Regions from separate parts of the Cupriavidus necator N-1 genome, predicted to be linked through region 1. Evidence: predicted binding sites of a transcription regulator. Region 1 holds the regulator's gene; each other region holds the start of a gene.
The links. The regulator LexA, encoded in region 1, represses DNA repair genes until DNA is damaged. The targets are predictions, from matches to a motif close to ACTGTATNNNNATACAGT.
Positions count from the first base shown of each region.

Region 1 (6,345 bases):
TCGGCGGCCGTGATACGATCCCTCGCATTTGCCCCAGGCGAGACAAGGCATGGCATGCGGACCGATGCCGGCAGGGGGCAGCGTGGAAAGAGCAAACGTGGAAAACGAAGCGCCGTTCGGTGTTGTCTATGAAGACTTCAGGGTGGTCTGGGTTGCCGAGCAACTGCAGGACGGCAAATGGACGGCACGCTACTGCTGGCACCCCGGCACTTCGGAAGCCGCGGGCAAGGCGTTGCAGGAAGCCGTGCTGAACGGCAAGTCGCGCCGCCTGTTGGGGCAGTTCGATACCGAAGCCGAGACCGTCGAGGCCATCAAGCAGGCAGTGCTGCTTGAGGCAAAGTGGAGCCCGTCCCGAACCTGAGCTTTTATCTAAAAAAAATTGTGCCGGATACTAGCCATCTCGGAAAACTGTTTGTATAATCTTGGTTTTCGTCGATCAGCAACGTAACGCGCTGATGACCTCTACGGTGGCTGTAGCTCAGTTGGTAGAGTCCAGGATTGTGATTCCTGTCGTCGTGGGTTCGAGTCCCATCAGCCACCCCAAAGCATTTTCCAGAACGGCGCCTCGCGAGGGCGCCGTTTTGCATTCCCCGGGGATGGTATGTCTGTTCGAGCGGCAGTGATTGGCGTAGCGATGGCAGCCATGGTGGCAGGGTGTGCCACCGGTACTTCTGAAAAGGACATTCGCGCGCGTGCGCCCATGCGCTTGTTCACGCCAGCAACGATGGGCGATGTTGCGAAATGCCTGCGCAACAATCTGGGCGATGACGCCGCGGTCATCAACTATCCGGCGAAGAACCAGACTGAGATCCGCATCGGCCAGACCACGTCTGGGGGTGAATACCGATACGCCTATCTGATTTCGCTGACGGCGAAGCCGGATGGTACGGCTCTGGAACTGCGCAAGAGCGATACGTGGTTCCCGCAGCTGACGCCGCAGGAGCTGGAAGCCGAAGCCAAGGCGTGTGCGCGTAGCTGAGGGCGGGGCCCACGGCTACGCGGGCTGCGCCCGCAGGGTTCAGGCAGCCAGCTTTTCGGCGGTTTCGAGTTCAAGCATGCGGCAGATCGCCGCCATGCTGCCGACCATGGTGCGGCGCTGCGTACCCTGGTAGACGCGTACGCCCTTGCTCTGGCGGAACGGCACGGGCTTGACCGGGCGACGGGCGGCGACTTGGTGGATTTGCGGCATGGTGGCACCTCTTTTGGGCAAAGCGGGGTCAACACCCGGCAAGCCGGGTGGCGTCTGCAAAGCAATGGAAGCGGGTGGGCCCGCGCAGGCTCGCTGCCTGCGGTGCCCGGCTAGAAGCCGGAAGATCGGATCAGACCGACGGCGATGCCTTCCAGCGAGAACTCCTCGCCAGGCTCCACGATGATGTTGGTGAAGTCCGGGTTTTCTGCGATCAGTTCGATATGGCCACCGCGCCGCTGCAGGCGCTTGACGGTCACGTCATCACCTAGGCGCGCCACCACGATCTTGCCGTTGGCGGCTTCGCTGGCGCGGCGCACGGCCAGCAGGTCGCCATCGAGGATGCCGGCATCGCGCATGCTCAGGCCGCGCACGCGCAGCAGGTAATCGGGGCGTTCGTCGAAGACCGAGGCGTCGACCTGGTACTGGCGGTCGATATGCTCGGCGGCGAGTATCGGGCTGCCGGCAGCAACGCGGCCCACCAGCGGCAGCGTCAGCTGCATCACGCCGGCCATCGGCAACGAAAACTGGTCAGGCATTTCCGAATCGCTGCGTGCCACCTTCAGGCGGATGCCGCGTGAGGCGCCCGGGGTCAATTCGATCACGCCCTTGCGTGCCAGCGCCCTCAGGTGTTCTTCTGCGGCATTGGGCGATGAGAAGCCGAATTCTGCGGCGATTTCGGCGCGCGTGGGCGGAAAGCCGGTGCGGCGGATCGTGTTGCGGATCAGATCGAAAATCTGCTGCTGCCGGGGTGTCAGGGTCGCCATGGGATCGCCATTCCGTGCGGGGCCGCGGGGATTCCGGGTAAGGGATCGGTCGATCCTTTATCCTGCATCCGGCTGGCCAGGCACTGTATGTTTAAACAGTATGCTGTGATTTTATACAGTATCGGCCTGAGCGCAAGCAGAATTTTTGGGGCGTGTCGCATGGACGGATTGTGGATCGCCAGCGCGGGCCCGCGGCGAGGCGGGGCGCGCCCGTTACAATCGGCATTCCTGTTTTCCCACTTTCTTTGCACGCCTCCATGACCCAATTGCCTCGCATCGTCGTACTTGCCACCGGCGGCACCATCGCTGGCGCGGCCGGCAACTCCGCCAGCAGCGCTCGCTACCAGGCGGCGACCGTGCCGGTGTCGTCGTTGCTGGCAGCGGTGCCCGCGCTGCAGTCGGCGGCCCGCATCGAAGCCGAGCAGGTGGCCCAGGTCGACAGCAAAGACATGACCTTCATGCTCTGGCAAACGCTGGCGGCGCGGGTTGAGCACTGGTCCGCGCAGCCCGACGTGGCCGGCATCGTGATCACGCACGGCACCGATACACTGGAAGAAACCGCGATGGCGCTGCACCTGACGCAATCGTGTCCGGTGCCCGTGGTGATGACGGCGGCAATGCGGCCGTCGACGTCGCTGTCGGCCGATGGCCCGCTGAACCTGCTGGATGCGGTGCGCGTGGCCGCTCATCCCGATGCGCGCGGCAAGGGTGTGCTGGTGGTGCTGAACCAGCAGATCCACGCTGCGCGGGATGTGGCCAAGGCCCACACGTCGGCGGTCGATGCTTTTGTCTCGGCCTGCGGGCCGCTGGGTTTCGTGCAGGATGACTACGTGCGCTTCGCGCGCGCGCCGCGCGCGGCCTGGGTGATCGGGCCGATGCCGACGGCGTGGCCGGTGGTGGAGATCGTGGCCAGCTACGCCCAGCCGGGCAGGGTGGCTGTGGATGCGCTGGTCCGCGCGGGCGTCGCCGGACTCGTGGTGGCTGCCGCTGGCAATGGCTCGGTGCATGAGGTGCTGGCCGAGGCGCTGGCCGATGCCGCTGCCGCGGGTGTGGCCGTGGTGCGCAGTTCCCGCACCGGGGCCGGCCATGTGGCGATTCCGCCCCAGCTCAGCCCGGCGGATGGGGCTTTTGTTTCCGCAACGGACCTCAATCCCTATAAGGCGCGCGTGCTGCTGGCCATGGCGCTGGCAGCCGACGCAGGGCTGGCGCGGGATCCGGCGAGGCTGCAGGCCTTGATTGCCAACGCCTGATTTGCCTGTGTAAACAGCGGCTTGCGCACTTGCCGATACGCGCGCTATAATGTAAAGCTATTCAACCTTGCCACACCGGACTCGTGACGCCCGGGTGGCTAATCCAAAAGGAGCGTCAATGCGTCATTACGAAATCGTCTTCATCGTCCACCCGGACCAGAGCGAACAAGTGCCGGCCATGATCGAGCGCTACAAGCAGCTCGTGACCTCGCAGAACGGCAACGTTCACCGCGTGGAAGACTGGGGCCGTCGCCAGATGGCTTACATGATCCAGAAGCTGGCCAAGGCTCACTACGTTTGCCTGAACATCGAATGCGGCAAGGAAACGCTGGCTGAACTGGAACACGCGTTCAAGTTCAACGACGCCGTCCTGCGCCACCTGATCGTGCAGACCAAGAAGGCCGAGACCGCACCTTCGCCGATGATGAAGGAAGTGCAGCGCGAAGAAGCCCGCAAGGCCGCGCAAACGACCACCGAAGGCCAGGCCGCCTGAGTGCGGACTGCGGTGCGTGCCATGGCTGACAGCGTCAGCCACGGCAGCATGGATTGCAACCAGCAAGAGGCCCCGCGTTGAACCAGCTTCGGCTTGCCGCCACCCTGGCGGAACGCGATGCCCTGCGCTATACCCCGGCCGGGGTCCCCGTCGTGAACTGCATCCTGCAGTACAGCGGCGAGGCCGTCGAGGCGCAAACGCCGCGGCAGGTCGAGTTTGCAATCGCAGCGATGGGGATCGGACAGGTTGGCCAGCGTCTGGAGCGGTTGCCGCTCGGCACGCTGCTCGACTGCGAAGGATTCCTGGCCCGCAGGCACCGCAACAGCAAGGCTCTCGTCTTTCACATCACTGGATGTAAAGCATTCGAAAAGGATTGAATCATGGCATTCGTCAAACGTGACAACAAGAACAAGAAGCGCTTCCAGCAACAGAACCCGCTGTTCAAGCGCAAGCGCTTCTGCCGCTTCACCGTGGCTGGCGTGGAACAGATCGACTACAAGGATCTGGACACCCTGAAGGACTTCATCGGCGACAACGGCAAGATCACGCCGGCCCGCCTGACCGGTACTAAGGCTCACTATCAGCGTCAGCTGGATACGGCCATCAAGCGTGCGCGTTTCCTCGCGCTGATGCCGTACACCGACCTGCACAAGAACTGATCAGGCCCTAGGTCCGTTAAGGAGAGAATGCGATGCAAATTATTCTGCTGGAAAAAGTCGTCAACCTGGGCAACCTGGGTGACATCGTCAAGGTGAAGGACGGTTACGCCCGTAACTTCCTGATCCCGGGCAAGAAGGCCCGCCGCGCTACGCAAACCGCGATCGCCGAATTCGAAGTCAAGCGCGCCGAGTTGGAAAAGGCCGCTGCCGAGAAGCTGGCCGCCGCGCAAGCCGAAGGCGAGAAGCTGAACGGCCTGACGGTACAGATCAGCCAGAAGTCGGGTGTGGACGGCCGCCTGTTCGGTTCCGTGACCAACGCCGACATCGCTGAAGCCCTGGCTGGCCAAGGCTTCAAGCTGGAAAAGGCCCAGGTTCGCATGCCGAACGGCCCGCTGAAGATGGTGGGCGACCACCCGGTCAGCGTCGCGCTGCACACGGACGTCGTGGTCGACGTGACCGTGTCGGTCGTGGGCGAGAGCGTCTAAGGACGTGCCGCCTCGCCGGCGCGCTGCGCCGGCTGAAGCACCGCAAGCACTGCAAGCAAGAAAGGCAGGAGCCCTGGCTCCTGCCTTTTTTGTTGTTCGCTTGTCATTGCAGGCCCGGTCGCCAAATGTACGGCGAAGTGCGTCCACCCGCCGGTATAATCCCTCCCCATGAACGCGCCTGTCGCCGACCCCCAACTCGAGAACCTCAAGGTCCCGCCGCATTCCATCGAAGCCGAGCAATCGGTGCTGGGTGGCCTGCTGCTGGACAACGCCGCCTGGGACCGCATTGCGGACTTCATCTCCGAGGCGGATTTCTACCGTTTTGACCACCGGATGATCTTCCAGAGCATCGCCCGGTTGATCTCGGCCACCAAGCCGGCCGACGTGATCACGGTCTATGAAATGCTGCAGGTGGCTGGCAAGGCCGAGGAGGTGGGCGGGCTGGCCTACCTGAATTCGCTGGCGCAGAACACGCCCAGCGCGGCCAATATCCGCCGCTACGCCGAGATCGTGCGTGAGCGCTCGGTGCTGCGCAAGCTGGTGACGGCGGCCGACGATATCGCCTCGGCCGCGTTTGCGCCCAAGGGCCGCGAGGTGCGCGAACTGCTGGATGAGGCCGAATCCAAGGTCTTTGCGATTGCCGAAGAAGGCTCGCGCGGCCAGAAGGGTTTCCAGGAAATCCAGCCGCTGCTGACCCAGGTGGTCGAGCGCATCGACGAGCTGTATCACCGCGATTCCACCACCGACGTCACCGGCGTCCCGACCGGCTTCATCGACCTGGACAAGATGACCAGCGGCATGCAGCCGGGCGACCTGGTCATCGTGGCCGGCCGCCCGTCGATGGGCAAGACCGCGTTCTCGCTGAACATCGGCGAGCACGTGGCGGTGGAGCAGGGCTTGCCGGTGGCAGTGTTCTCGATGGAAATGGCGGGCACCCAGCTGGCCATGCGTATGCTCGGCTCGGTCGGCCGCCTCGACCAGCACCGGCTGCGCACGGGCCGCCTGCTGGATGAAGACTGGCCGCGGCTGACGCATGCGATCCAGCGCATGAACGACACCCAGCTGTTCATCGACGAAACGCCGGCGCTGAACCCGATGGAGCTGCGTGCCCGTTCGCGGCGCCTGGCGCGCCAGTGCGGGCAGCTTGGCCTGATCATCATCGATTACCTTCAGCTGATGTCAGGTTCCGGCGGCGGCGAGAACCGCGCCACGGAAATTTCCGAAATTTCCCGTTCGCTCAAGGGCCTGGCCAAGGAACTCAACTGCCCGGTGATTGCACTGTCGCAGCTGAACCGAAGCCTGGAACAGCGCCCCAACAAGCGTCCGGTGATGTCCGACCTGCGCGAATCCGGCGCTATCGAACAGGATGCCGACGTGATCCTGTTCATCTACCGCGACGAGGTCTATAACGCGGACTCCCAGGACAAGGGCACGGCCGAGATCATTATCGGCAAGCAGCGTAACGGCCCGATCGGCACGGTGCGCCTGACCTTCCTGGGCCAGTT
Region 1 covers NC_015726.1:2,254,612-2,260,956, reverse strand. Annotated here, with positions in the region: gene CNE_RS10660 (hypothetical protein) at 50-361, shown strand; tRNA gene CNE_RS10655 (tRNA-His) at 468-543, shown strand; gene CNE_RS10650 (hypothetical protein) at 635-979, shown strand; gene CNE_RS41700 (hypothetical protein) at 1,019-1,189, opposite strand; gene lexA (transcriptional repressor LexA) at 1,300-1,953, opposite strand; gene CNE_RS10640 (asparaginase) at 2,211-3,203, shown strand; gene rpsF (30S ribosomal protein S6) at 3,322-3,696, shown strand; gene priB (primosomal replication protein N) at 3,774-4,073, shown strand; gene rpsR (30S ribosomal protein S18) at 4,077-4,355, shown strand; gene rplI (50S ribosomal protein L9) at 4,388-4,840, shown strand; gene CNE_RS10615 (replicative DNA helicase) at 5,009-6,345, shown strand, end outside.

Region 2 (6,345 bases), 1.9 Mb from region 1:
AAGATCGTGGCGGGCGCGGTCACCGATGCGCGCGCCGATGCGCGCATCCTGCGGCGGCTGTCGGCGGGCACGGATCACCCGATGCTGGCCGCGTTCCCGGAAGGGGAGTACCTGAAGGGATTGCTGCTGGAAAAGGTGGCGTAGGCCAGCCAGGCCACGCATTCACGGACGGGCAGGCGCGAGTCACGAACAAACTCTCTGAAATGCATGCCTTCGTGGCCGTGGTCGATGCCGGCAGCATTACCGAGGCGGCACGGCGGCTGGACACGACCAAGTCGGTGATCAGCCAGCGTGTGCAGATGCTGGAGCAACGGCTCGGCGCCGTGATGCTGCAACGCGGGCGCGGTGCCGCGGCGACCGAAGCGGGGCAAGTCTTCCACGAATACTGCGTGCGCATCGTGGGCGAGGCCGAGGACGCCGTACTGGCCGCCAATACGAGCCTGCGCGGCCTTCGAGGTCGGCATGGTGCCGGCCAAGCTGCGCTACTACGCCGGGCTCGCGCTCACCGAATACGGCCGCGCCGCCGAGCCGCGGCCGGGGCGGCTGTCGCTGGTGCTGCGCGAGCCGATGGGCGTGGCCGGCATCATCGCGCCGTGGAATTCGCCGGTGGTGCTGATGGTGCGCTCGCTGGCGCCGGCACTGGCGGCGGGCTGCACGGCGGTGATCAAGATGCCGGGGCAGACGGCGCTGACAAATGCGCTGGTGGCGCGCATCATGGCGCGCGCGCTCGAGGCGGGCACCGTGTGGATCAACAACTGGGCGTCGGTCTACGACGAATTCGAGGAGGGCGGCTACAAGCAGTCGGGGCAGGGCCGGCTCAACGGCGTGGCCGCGATCGATGACTTCGTCGAATACAAGCACATCGCGCTGGCGCCGGGGTAGCGCACAGGCTCAGCGCCACATATTCCGCATCCGGCTGGCCAGGTCCACCGGCGCCAGCGCCGGCCTTGCCGGCGCCTCGCCCGGCATCGGCGGCGGCGGCCAGGCACGGCTGTGGAAGTTGGGCATCACGCGATTCGGCAGGAAGCGCGTGCGCGACGCATACACATGCCGGTCGCCGAAGCCTACCTGCTGATGCACATAGAAGCGCTGCGGCACCACGATGTCCAGGTGGTCCTTGGCCCGCGTCATCGCCACATAGAGCAGCCGCCGTTCTTCCTCGATCTCTTCGGTGGTGCCGGTCGCCAGGTCGCTCGGCATGCAGCCGTCGACCGCATTGAGCACGTATACCGCCTTCCACTCCTGGCCCTTGGCGGAGTGGATGGTCGACAGGATCAGGTAGTCCTCGTCGCGCGAGGGCACGCCGGATTCGTCGCTGGAGGCGCTGGGCGGGTCCAGCGTCAGCTCGGTCAGGAAGCGCTCGCGCGCGCCGTAGGTGGCGGCGATGCGCTCCAGCTGCTGCAGGTCGGCCTGGCGCGCGGCGGCATCGTCGTGCAGGCGCTCCAGGTGCGGCGCGTACCAGGCCAGCACTTGCTCGAACTCCGACGGCCACGGCGAGGTGGGCGCCATCAGCGCGCGCGCCAGCGCCAGCAGGTCGGCCCAGGCGGGCGCGGCGGCCGGCGGCGGCTCGAATTCCTCCAGCGAGAACAAGGGCTCGGTGGCCAGCGCCATCGCATCCAGCACGCGCGCCGCGGTCTTGGGGCCGATGCCGGGCAGCAGCTGCAGCGTGCGGAAGCCCGCCATGCGGTCGCGCGGGTTTTCCAGCCAGCGCACCACCGCCAGCACGTCCTTGACGTGGGTCGACTCCAGGAATTTCAGTCCGCCGAACTTCACGAACGGGATATTGCGCCGGGCCAGCTCGATCTCCACCTGCGCACTGTGGTCGGCGGCGCGGAACAGCACCGCCTGCGCCATCAGCGTCAGGCCGGCCTCGCGCCGCGCCAGCACCTGCTCGACCACGTAGCGGGCCTGGTCGGCCTCATCGTTGACCACGATCACGCCGGGCTTTTCGGCCGAGGCGCGCTCGGACCACAGGTCCTTGGTATAGCGCTCGGCCGCCAGCCCGATCACGGCGTTGGCGGCCTGCAGGATCGGCTGCGTCGAGCGGTAGTTCTGCGACAGCGTGACCTGCTGCGCGGCCGGCGTGAACTGCGCCGGGAAGTCCAGGATATTGCGCACGGTAGCGCCGCGGAAGGCGTAGATCGACTGCGCGTCGTCGCCCACCACGGTCAGGCCGCGGCCGTCCGGTCGCATGGCCAGCAGGATCGACGCCTGCAGCGCATTGGTGTCCTGGTATTCGTCGACCAGCACATGGTCGAAGCGCGCGCCCATGTCCTGCGCGATGGTGGGCTCGGCCATGGCCTGCGCCCAGTACAGCAGCAGGTCGTCATAGTCCAGCACATGCTGCTTCTGCTTGGCCTCGACATAGCCGGCGAACAGGGTGCGCAGCGCATCGGCCCACATCGCGTAGCGCGGGAACTGCTGCCTGAGCACGTCTTCCAGCAGCGCCTGGGTGTTGACCACGCGCGAGTAGATCGACAGGCAGGTTTCCTTCTTCGGGAAGCGGCTCGCGGTCTCTGACAGCCCCAGGTCGTGGCGCACCACGTGCATCAGGTCGGCGGCATCGCCGCGGTCGCTGATGGTGAAGGCGGGCGACAGGCCCAGGGTCTCGGCGTATTCGCGCAGCAGGCGCGCGCCGATGGCGTGGAAGGTGCCGGACCATTGCAGCGCCGCGCGCCCCGCGCCGGTCTGGGTGCCGAGTGCCTGGTCGACGATGCGCTCGACGCGCCGTCCCATCTCGGCCGCGGCGCGGCGCGAGAACGTCAGCAGCAGGATGCGGCGCGGATCGGCACCGGCCAGCACCAGGTGCGCGACCCGGTGCGCCAGCGTATTGGTCTTGCCCGAGCCGGCGCCGGCGATGATCAGCAGCGGCGCGTCGCTGCCGTGTTCCACCGCGGCGCGCTGCTCCGGGTTGAGCCGGGACAGGTAGGCGGGGACGTCATCGGCGTCAGGGGCCGCGAGGTCGGCGGCGGGGGCTAGGTCCAAAGTCACAGGCGGGGCTCGGGGAAGGCTCAGAAAAGGCTGGCGCCAACTGTATATCCATACAGGGATGTCGCGCAACCTGCTGCCCTGGCGATCGTGCCTAAAAACAAAAAAAGGTGCTCAATGAGCACCTTTTCGCTGCGGTTGCCGCCGGGAGCGTTACGCGGACTTTGCCAGCGCGCCATCCAGCAGCTTGTGCAGTGCATCCCACTCGGGCTCGCCCACATAGCGCTTCAGGATGCGACCGTCCTTGTCTACCACGAAGGTGGTCGGCGTCAGCTGCACATTGCCGAAGGCCTTGGCCGCGGCGCCGTCGGAATCCATGGCCACCTTGAACGGCAGGCCGCGCGTCTTGGCGTAGTTCATCACATACATGGGCGGGTCGTAGTTCATCGCCACGGCGACGAATTCCAGCCCCTTGCCCTTGAACTGCTCATAGGTGCGGACCATGTCCGGCATTTCCTTGACGCAGGTGGCGCAGCTGGTGGCCCAGAAGTTGATCATGTAGACCTTGCCCTTGAGGTCGGCGGTGCTGACCTTCTCGCCCGACAGCAGCGTGAAGGTGGCCGCCGGGGCCGTATTGGCCGGCGACAGCGCGCGGTAGCCGAACCAGCCCAGCAGCGCGAGCACGACCACGGCCACGACGATGGGCCAGGGCTTGCGGGAGGTTTTGATGGCAGGAGCAGCAGTGGTCATGGAATCCGGGTCAGGCAGGTTCGGGTCAGCATTGGGACATTCTAATGCCGCGGGCGTTCGCGCGCTGCGCGGGGCCGGGCTGCGGCAATCTGCCGCAAGCGCGCCAATCCGTTCAGCGCCGGGTGGCGATGGCGGCGCGTGCCTGGTCCAGCGCCTGTTCCAGGTAGGCGCCGTAGAAATCCGGCTGCATGCCGCGCAGCGGGCCGGCGGCGGCGCGGCCCTGGCGGTCCAGGAACAGCACCGTGGGCGCCACCTGCACCTGGTGCGCCCGCGCCCACGCGCGCGCGGTAGTCAGGCTGCCGTCGGCATCGCGCAGCGGGGTGTCGGAGGTCATGTCGAGTTCGCGCACGGCAATCTCGCCGGCGGCGGCCTGCGGGCCGAGGTAGTTGCGGCGCACGGCATCGCAATAGCTGCAGCCCGGCATCGACACCAGCACCACCAGCGGCTCGCCGCGGCGCGCGGCCTCGGTGCCGTGGGCGGCCAGGTCGGTGGCCGGCGGCAGATGAGCGGGGCTGGCGGCGGCGGGCATGCTGGTTGCGGCTGCCAGCAACGCGCTCGCGGCCACCCAGCGCAGGCTGGTGGTGGCAAAGACGTGGCGGGCGATGCGGGCGGCAGGCATGGCAGGAACGTGGGGGCAGGGGGTAGTGGGAGCGGCGCGGCAAGCACTGGCGCGCCGCTTTCGGGATAATACCGGTTTCCGCCCGCAGGCGATGGCGCCCGCCAGCGCCGCCCGCAGCCTGTGCGCGCCGTCCCCCCATGGATTCCCGATGCGTCTTGTGCCGCCCCCGCCGAGCTTTCCTGCCGCTGTCCGCCGGCCGCTGCTGTGCTGTGCCGCCGTGCTGGCATTCGCCCTGTGCGCCTGTTCGCCGCGCTATGACTGGCGCACCATCCAGTCTGGCGAGGGCGCCTATGCCGCGCTGTATCCGGGCAAGCCCACCAGCGCCGCGCGCGACGTGACCATTGCCGGGCGCAAGCTGCCGATGACGATGGAAGCCGCGCGCGTCGACGACACGCTCTTCGCCGTGGGCGTGGTGACGCTGCCCGCCGATGACGAAGCCCTGCGGCGCGAGGCGCTGGCGGCGATGCAGGCCGGCCTGCTGGCCAACCTTGGCACGCCGTCGGGCGAGCCGCGCGCGCGGCCGGTCACCATGATGAGTGCCGACCGTCCGGGCCGCCCGCTTGCCGGCGTGGAAGTGCAGGCCAGCGGGGTGTCGCCGCAGGACCAGTCGCCGCGCCGGCTGACGGCGCGCCTGGTGGCCGTGGGTACGCGCGCGTACCAGGCGGTGGTGCTGGAATCGGGCGATGCCGCGCGCGCGCGCCAGGCCGAGCAGGTGGAGCAGTTCCTGGGCGGCTTCCACCCGTTCTGACGCGCCGCGCCGCAGGAAAAATTGTTTGTGCCGTGGCTGCGGGATCGTGGCCCCGGCATCGTTGTCGTCAAAGGAGAGTAGGGATGCGTTGGGAAGTGTGGTTGGCTTATTTCGCTGCGTGCTGGGTGATCGCCGTGTCGCCGGGGTCGGGCGCGGTGCTGTCGATGAGCCATGGGCTCTCATATGGGCTGCGCAGGACCACCACCACCATCTTCGGTCTGCAGGCCGGGCTGGTGATCGTGCTGCTGGTGGCGGGCGGCGGGCTGGGCGCGCTGCTGCTGGCCTCGGAGCAGGCTTTCATGGTGGTCAAGACGATTGGCGCGCTGTACCTGATCTACCTCGGCGTGCAGCAATGGCGCGCGAAGATGGAGAGCGGGGCGGACCAGGGTGGCGGCGCCGCCCCCGTGCGCGTGGCGGTGATGAGCCGGCGCCGGCGCTTTGCCACCGGCCTGCTGACCAATGTGACCAACCCCAAGGGCATCATCTTCATGGTCGCGGTGCTGCCGCAGTTCATCGATCCCAACCGGCCGCTGGCGCTGCAGCTGGCGATCCTGGCCGCCACCATGTGCTGCGTGGACCTGGTGGTGATGCATGGCTATGCGCTACTGGCTTCGCGCATGCAGGGGCTGTTCCGCAATGCGCGCGCGGTGCGCTGGCAGAACCGCTTCTTTGGCAGCGTGCTGATGGCGGTGGGCGCGGCGCTGTTCTTCGTGCGCCGGCAACACGCCTGAGCAGGGCTTGCATCATTACTGGCGCGCACCGGCCGGGTTTGCTTCAATGAGGAGGAAACCCGGCCACGGAGACCCCGCATGCCCGCCTTGCCGAACCCCCGCGCCGTTGCGCGCCTGCAGCCGCGCCATACCGTGCCCCCGGTCGAAGAGCCCGGGCCGCCGGGCATCCCCCCGGACTTGCCGTTGCCGCCAGAGGAAGACCCGACCCCGCCCCCGGTCGAGCCGCCGGTGGCCGGGCATGCGGGGCGCTACGGCGTCAGTTCGTAGAAGTCGTTCAGGTAGTACGCGTCGGTCAGTTCGACCGGCTGGTCGTCATGGGTGTAGCCGGTGCGCCGGATGTGCAGCAGCGGCTCGCCCGGCTCGATGCCCAGTCGTGCGGCCAGCTCCTCGGTTGCCACGATCGCGCGCAGCTTCTCGGTGACGCGCAGCACCGGCTTGCCGATCCGCTCCAGGTAGGCGTACAGCGATTCGCCGATGGCGCTGGCGTCGGGCAGCACGGCCAGCGCCAGCGTGGTCACATCGATCCAGAAAATCTGCCCGTCGGCCTTGCGCAGGCGGGTCAGCCTGAC
Region 2 covers NC_015726.1:317,954-324,298, forward strand. Annotated here, with positions in the region: gene CNE_RS01570 (class I SAM-dependent rRNA methyltransferase) at 1-144, shown strand, start outside; partial or broken gene CNE_RS39035 (helix-turn-helix domain-containing protein) at 204-311, shown strand; gene CNE_RS01575 (aldehyde dehydrogenase family protein) at 463-882, shown strand; gene CNE_RS01580 (ATP-dependent helicase) at 892-2,991, opposite strand; gene CNE_RS01585 (TlpA disulfide reductase family protein) at 3,142-3,678, opposite strand; gene CNE_RS01590 (SoxW family protein) at 3,791-4,297, opposite strand; gene CNE_RS01595 (hypothetical protein) at 4,446-5,045, shown strand; gene CNE_RS01600 (LysE family transporter) at 5,129-5,776, shown strand; gene CNE_RS01605 (hypothetical protein) at 5,855-6,043, shown strand; gene CNE_RS41970 (GntR family transcriptional regulator) at 6,025-6,345, opposite strand, start outside.
Region 2: a site for LexA is predicted at 3,031-3,048, ahead of CNE_RS01580 (ATP-dependent helicase). Genes of this name have one in related genera too.

Region 3 (6,345 bases), 1.7 Mb from region 1:
AGCGTCGGTTTCATAGAACGCCTTGTACAGGCCTTGCAGCGCCTGGCGGGCTTGCGCCACGCTCGCGTCGGGCACGCCGATCTTGCGGGCGATGTCGTCGGCTTCAGCGTCGGTCAGGCCGACCGACGGCTCGATGATCAGGGTGTGGATCTTTTCCGGGCTGTGGGCAGCGACTTCTTCGATGTCCATGCCGCCTTCGCTCGAGGCCATCAGCGCGACCTTCTGCGAAACACGGTCCACCACCAGCGAAACGTACAGTTCCTTCTTGATGTCGGCGCCTTCTTCGATCAGCAGGCGGTTGACCTTCTTGCCTTCCGGACCGGTCTGGTGCGTGACCAGCTGCATGCCCAGGATGTTCGAGGCGTAGGTCTTGACGTCGTCGATGCTCTTGGCAACCTTCACGCCGCCGCCCTTGCCGCGGCCACCCGCATGAATCTGGGCCTTGACGACCCACACCGGTCCGCCGAGCGTTTCTGCGGCCTTCAGGGCCTCGTCAACCGAGAACGCGGGGATGCCGCGCGGAACCGGCACATTGTATTTGCGCAGGATTTCCTTGCCTTGATACTCATGGATATTCATGCGTGTTTCCTTTCGGGTAGGCGTAAAAGGTAGAAGGGAAGAATCTGAAAGAAGACGAACTCTCTCGTCAGGCTGGCCAATCCTGAGAATCAGCCGGAGGTGCCGGTCGGCCGCTCGGCCGGGACAGCGTCGTTGCCATCATTGCCGCGGTCGCCATTGGCCGCGGGCGGCGCCTGAGGCGCAGTCGCGACGGCAGGTGCTGCCTCGGCCCGTACCTTGGGCGTCGGCTGGTGACCATACCAGCGCGGGTAAAACTGACGAACCACCTCGCCATCGAAACGCAGGGCGTGGCAGCCGTTCAACTGATAGGGCGGCTCCGGATTCGGGTCGTCCTCGCCGTTGTCGCGGATATTGATGACTTCACCGGCAAAGGCCTGGATCGCCGTGCTGGGCAGCACGCCCGCGGCCTCGGTCAGGTGCGAGCAGCCGTGCATGCCGCCCAGGCGCTCACGCACGGCCTTGCGAAAGCCCTTGCGCAGGTTCAGGCCGATCAGCTTGCGGTAAGCCGGGCCGATCGTGTCGCAATGGGACGGATACGGCACCCAGTCCGAGCAGGCCTCGGCATCCAGCACCGTCATTTCCTCATTGATCGTGACGCGCAGCCACAGGTCGTGCAGGGGCTGGCCTACCGGCCGGACGCGGTCGCCGGCCAGTTCGATGTCGCGAGGTTTGGTGTCGGTCAGGCGCACCTCGATATCCCACAAGCCGTCCTCTCTCTGGTACGCCTCGGCCGTAATGGCGCGACGGTGACGCTGGGAGCGGTTGACGGGCTGGGACAGAGGCATGGCCAGGCTGGAAATACGGGGGGCTGGGGAACGGCGGTGCCGGAGCACCGAATAACCCGGGGAGTTTAACATGCCGCGCCGCGTTGGCCGGGAACATCCTTGCGCAGCAACTGTCGCGGCGGGATTGTCGGCCGACCATGGTACCCGGCGTGGCACGGCGGCTTGGCGCAACGCACCAGCAAACACGGGCTCAGCGATGGCAACAAAATCGTCTGCAGTCCGATCGGGAGATGACGCAATGCAGCGAATTTACCCTGATGGCAGTGCAGGTACTCCGGGGGGAAATGGCGCATGCGCCATACATCCTACTTAACCCTCGTCGCCGTAGTCTTCGTCCGCACCCTGGATGATCTTGCTGACGACCGAACGCGAAAACCCGCGCGCGACCATGAAGCGGATCTGCTTGGCCCGCGCCTCGGGTGTGTCGGGCGGAGTGCCGAAGCGCTTGCGCCAGACCTCACGGGCGCGCTCCACTTCCGTGGCGCGCAGCCGCTCTTGTAGATCACCCAGCTGCTCACTGCCGAGCTTGTGGGTCTTGGCCTCCTGCATCACGCGCGCGGTGCCGTAGCGGGCGCCGCGGCGGTGCACAAGGCTGTCGGCAAAGCGCTGGTTCGACAGCCAGTTCTCGCGCTCAAGCGCGTCCAGCAACTGCTCCAGCTGCTCGGCCGACTCGGCATGCGGCGCCAGCTTGCGCGCCAGTTCGGCACGGCTGTGCTCGCGGCGCGACAGGTAGCCGACGGCGCGGGCCTTCAGCGAGAGCGGGGGACGTGCCATGGGTTACCGAATTCTGTGGATGGAGGGGTCCGCGCCAAGCAAAAAGGCCGGGGCATCGGCGATGCCCCGGCCTTCCGGATGGCGCAATGGCCGCTGGCGCGGTCAGTCTTCGACCGCTACCGGCGTGGCAGCCGCCGTGGGGTTCATGGCCACCACGCCCAGCGCCGCGCGCACCTTGTTTTCAATCTCGTCGGCAATGTCCGGGTTCTCGCGCAGGTATTCGCGCGCGTTGTCCTTCCCCTGGCCGATCTTGTCGCCGTTGTAGCTGTACCAGGCGCCGGACTTCTCGACGATCTTGGCGTCCACGCCCAGGTCGATGATCTCGCCCTGGCGCGAGATGCCCTGGCCGTAGAGGATGTCGAAGAAGGCTTCGCGGAACGGCGGCGACACCTTGTTCTTGACCACCTTGACCTTGGTCTCGTTGCCGATCACGTCGTCGCCCTTCTTGATCGAGCCGATGCGGCGGATATCCAGGCGCACCGAGGCGTAGAACTTCAGCGCATTGCCGCCGGTGGTGGTTTCCGGCGAGCCGAACATCACGCCGATCTTCATGCGGATCTGGTTGATGAAGATCACCAGGCAGTTGGTGCGCTTGATGGTGCCGGTCAGCTTGCGCAGCGCCTGGCTCATCAGGCGGGCCTGCAGGCCCGGCAGCGAATCGCCCATTTCGCCTTCGATTTCGGCCTTGGGCACCAGCGCCGCCACCGAGTCGATCACGATCAGGTCGATCGAGCCCGAGCGCACCAGCGCGTCGGTGATTTCCAGCGCCTGCTCACCGGTGTCCGGCTGTGAGATCAGCAGGTCGCCGACATTGACGCCCAGCTTGTTGGCGTAGCTGACGTCCAGCGCGTGCTCGGCGTCGATAAAGGCGCAGGTGCCGCCCAGCTTCTGCATCTCGGCCACGACCTGCAGCGTCAGCGTGGTCTTGCCCGACGATTCCGGACCATAGATCTCGACCACGCGGCCGCGCGGCAGGCCGCCGACGCCAAGCGCGATGTCCAGGCCGAGCGAACCGGTGGATACCACCTGGATGTCCTTCTCGACCTCGCCGTCGCCCAGGCGCATGATCGAGCCCTTGCCGAACTGCTTCTCGATCTGGGAGAGCGCGGCGGCAAGCGCCTTCTGCTTCTCGGCGCTCACGCCGGCACCTGCCTTCTTGTCGTCCATGGTCGTCCTTGAATCAATGGTGTATAAATAGGCCGCATGTGGCGCGGCACCGGCATTTTCTGGCGCCAGCGCCGGCCCGGCTGTCTGCGCGGCCGCTCTCCAGGGGGTCTCCCCGGGCAGCCCCAGCGGAACGTGCGGGTACTGTATAAAAAAACAGTATGCTTGGCAAGCCCCATCGCGCCTCATTCCGCCGGCGCCGGCTATGCCGGCCAGGGTGGAGACAACCATGCGCATTCTGATCGCCGAAGATGACGACGTGCTGGCCGACGGCCTGACGCGCTCGCTACGCCACTCGGGCTATGCCGTCGACCACGTCACCAATGGCCTGGAAGCCGATTCCGCGCTGTCGACCCAGACCTTCGACCTGCTGATCCTGGACCTGGGCCTGCCGCGCATGTCCGGGCTGGAAGTGCTCAAGCGCCTGCGCGCGCGCGGCGCCATGCTGCCGGTGCTGATCCTGACCGCCGCCGACAGCGTCGACGAGCGCGTCAAGGGCCTGGACCTTGGGGCCGACGACTATATGGCCAAGCCCTTTGCCCTGTCCGAACTGGAAGCGCGCGTACGCGCGCTGGTGCGGCGCGGCGCCGGCGGCGGCGCCACGCTGATGCGGCACGGGCCGCTGGCCTACGACCAGGTCGGGCGCATCGCCTATATCAACGACCAGATGCTGGACCTGTCCGCGCGCGAGATCGGGTTGCTGGAGATCCTGCTGACACGCAGCGGCCGCCTGGTATCGAAAGAGCAGTTGGTGGACCACCTGTGCGAGTGGGGCGAGGAAGTCAGCAACAACGCCATCGAGGTCTACGTGCACCGACTGCGCAAGAAGATCGAAGTCGGCGGCATCCGCATCGCCACTGTACGCGGGCTTGGCTACTGCCTGGAGAAATTCCAGCCGGCGGTGGCCACGCACCACTGATCCCCACCCGACGCAACCGCAGGCCAAGCGACCGACCTGAGCGCAAACCGCCGAGATGAGCCTGCTGCGACTGCCCTGGCGGCGCGCGCCCCGCGCCGCGCCACCCCCTCCTTCCACCGCCCCGGCCCCGGACGCCGCCGACCAGGACCTGGCCGACGCACTGCCGCACCTGGAGGAAAGCACCGCGCATCCGTCGCCGCGCTCATTGTTCGGCGAGATCCTCGACTGGATGCTGGCGCCGCTGCTGCTGCTCTGGCCGATGAGCATCGCGGTGACCTACCTGGTGGCCAAGTCGATCGCCAACGGGCCCTTCGACCGCGCGCTGGAAGCCAGCGCCATCGTGCTGTCGCAGCAGGTGCGCGAGGTCAACGGGCGCATCACGCTGCAGCTGCCGCTGTCGGCGCGCGAGATCCTGCGCGCCGACGAGACCGACAACATCTATTACCAGGTGGTCGGCAAGCGCGGCGAGTATATCGCCGGCGACCACGACCTGCCGCTGCCGTCCGAGGAAGACCAGGGCCATGCGGGCCTGGTGTCCCTGCGCGATGACCACGTGGCCGGCAACGACGTGCGCGTGGCCTACACCTATATTGACCTGAAGCAGGTCAGCGGCACCCAGCCGGTGCTGGTGCAGGTGGCCGAGACCCTGGACAAGCGCGCGCGCCTGGCCAACGAAATCATCAAGGGCGTGATCCTGCCGCAGTTCGTGATCCTGCCGCTGGCGGTGGTGCTGGTGTGGTTCGGGCTGTCGCGCGGGCTGGCGCCGCTGACCGCGATCCAGCAGCGCATCCGCGCGCGCAACCCCGGCGATACCAGCCCGATCGACGAACGCGCCGCACCGCAGGAAATCACGCCGCTGGTGGGTTCGTTCAACGACCTGCTGGCGCGCCTGGACCAGTCGGTGCAGACCCAGAAGCGCTTTATCGCCGATGCCGCGCACCAGATGAAGACACCACTGGCGGGCCTGCGCATGCAGGCCGAGCTGGCGCAGCGCGAGCAGTCGCCGGAAGAGCTGCGGCGCTCGCTGGCGCAGATCGCCGGCAGCTCTGAGCGCACCGCGCACCTGGTCACGCAGCTGCTGTCGCTTGCGCGCATGGAAAACCTGGCGGGCACCGGCGGCATGGCGGCGCTGGACCTGGCGGCGCTCGCGCGCGAGGTGGTCAAGGACTGGCTGCCGCAGGCCTGGGCGCGCGACATCGACCTGGGACTGGATGCGGACGACCATCCGGTGATGGTGCAGGGCAACCGCCTGATGCTGACCGAGATGCTGAACAACCTGCTCGACAACGCCATCCGCTACACGCCGCGCGGCGGGCATGCCACGGTGCGCGTCAGCGCCGATGCCTTCGAGCCGTTCGCCTACCTGGATGTGGAAGACACCGGCCCGGGCATTGCGCCGGCCGAGCGCGAGCGCGTGATGGAGCGCTTCTACCGCGTGCTCGGCACCAATACCGAAGGCAGCGGCCTGGGCCTGGCGATCGTGCGCGAGATCGTGCAGCAGCACGGCGGCGACGTCCAGATTTCCGACCATGTGTACCAGCAATCGCCACGGCTGGCCGGCGCGCATTTCCGCGTGACGCTGCGCCGGCCCGACTACCTCCCGCCCGCATGAACGACAGCCCCGCCCCCGATAGTGCCGAAGCCCGCCAGCGCCAGGCCTGGCGGCGCAACCTGCGCTGGATCTGCGGACTGCTCGCGATCTGGTTCATCGTCACCTTCGTGGTGGCATGGTTTGCGCGCGACCTGCGCTTCGACTTCTTCGGCTGGCCGTTCTCGTTCTGGGTCGGCGCGCAAGGCGCGCTGGTGGTGTACGTGCTGATGGCCGCGCTCTACGCCTGGCGCATGAACCGCGCCGACGGCGAAACCGACACCGACAGCCTGGCCGCGCCCGCCCCGGCGCCTTCGCAGGGCGCGTCGCGCGGCACGGGCGCCGATGCTGCATAGCCGCACCCCTGCAACGCGCGCCATTGCGCCACACAAGCACATCGCCCCCCCGCAGCGCAGCATCCAGCCGCCCGCCGGCGGCTAGCGTATACCCCGACATTCTTTGACGATTCCGTGCCCGGTTCTGTCAGAACGCAGTAAGTTTCGCCACCCACAATCCTCTGCAACTCAGGCATAGCG
Region 3 covers NC_015726.1:568,530-574,874, reverse strand. Annotated here, with positions in the region: gene sucC (ADP-forming succinate--CoA ligase subunit beta) at 1-579, opposite strand, end outside; gene CNE_RS02800 (DUF2889 domain-containing protein) at 669-1,364, opposite strand; gene recX (recombination regulator RecX) at 1,674-2,138, opposite strand; gene recA (recombinase RecA) at 2,241-3,305, opposite strand; gene CNE_RS02785 (response regulator) at 3,532-4,221, shown strand; gene CNE_RS02780 (sensor histidine kinase) at 4,277-5,833, shown strand; gene CNE_RS02775 (DUF4212 domain-containing protein) at 5,830-6,165, shown strand.
Region 3: a site for LexA is predicted at 3,446-3,463, ahead of recA (recombinase RecA). Genes of this name have one in related genera too.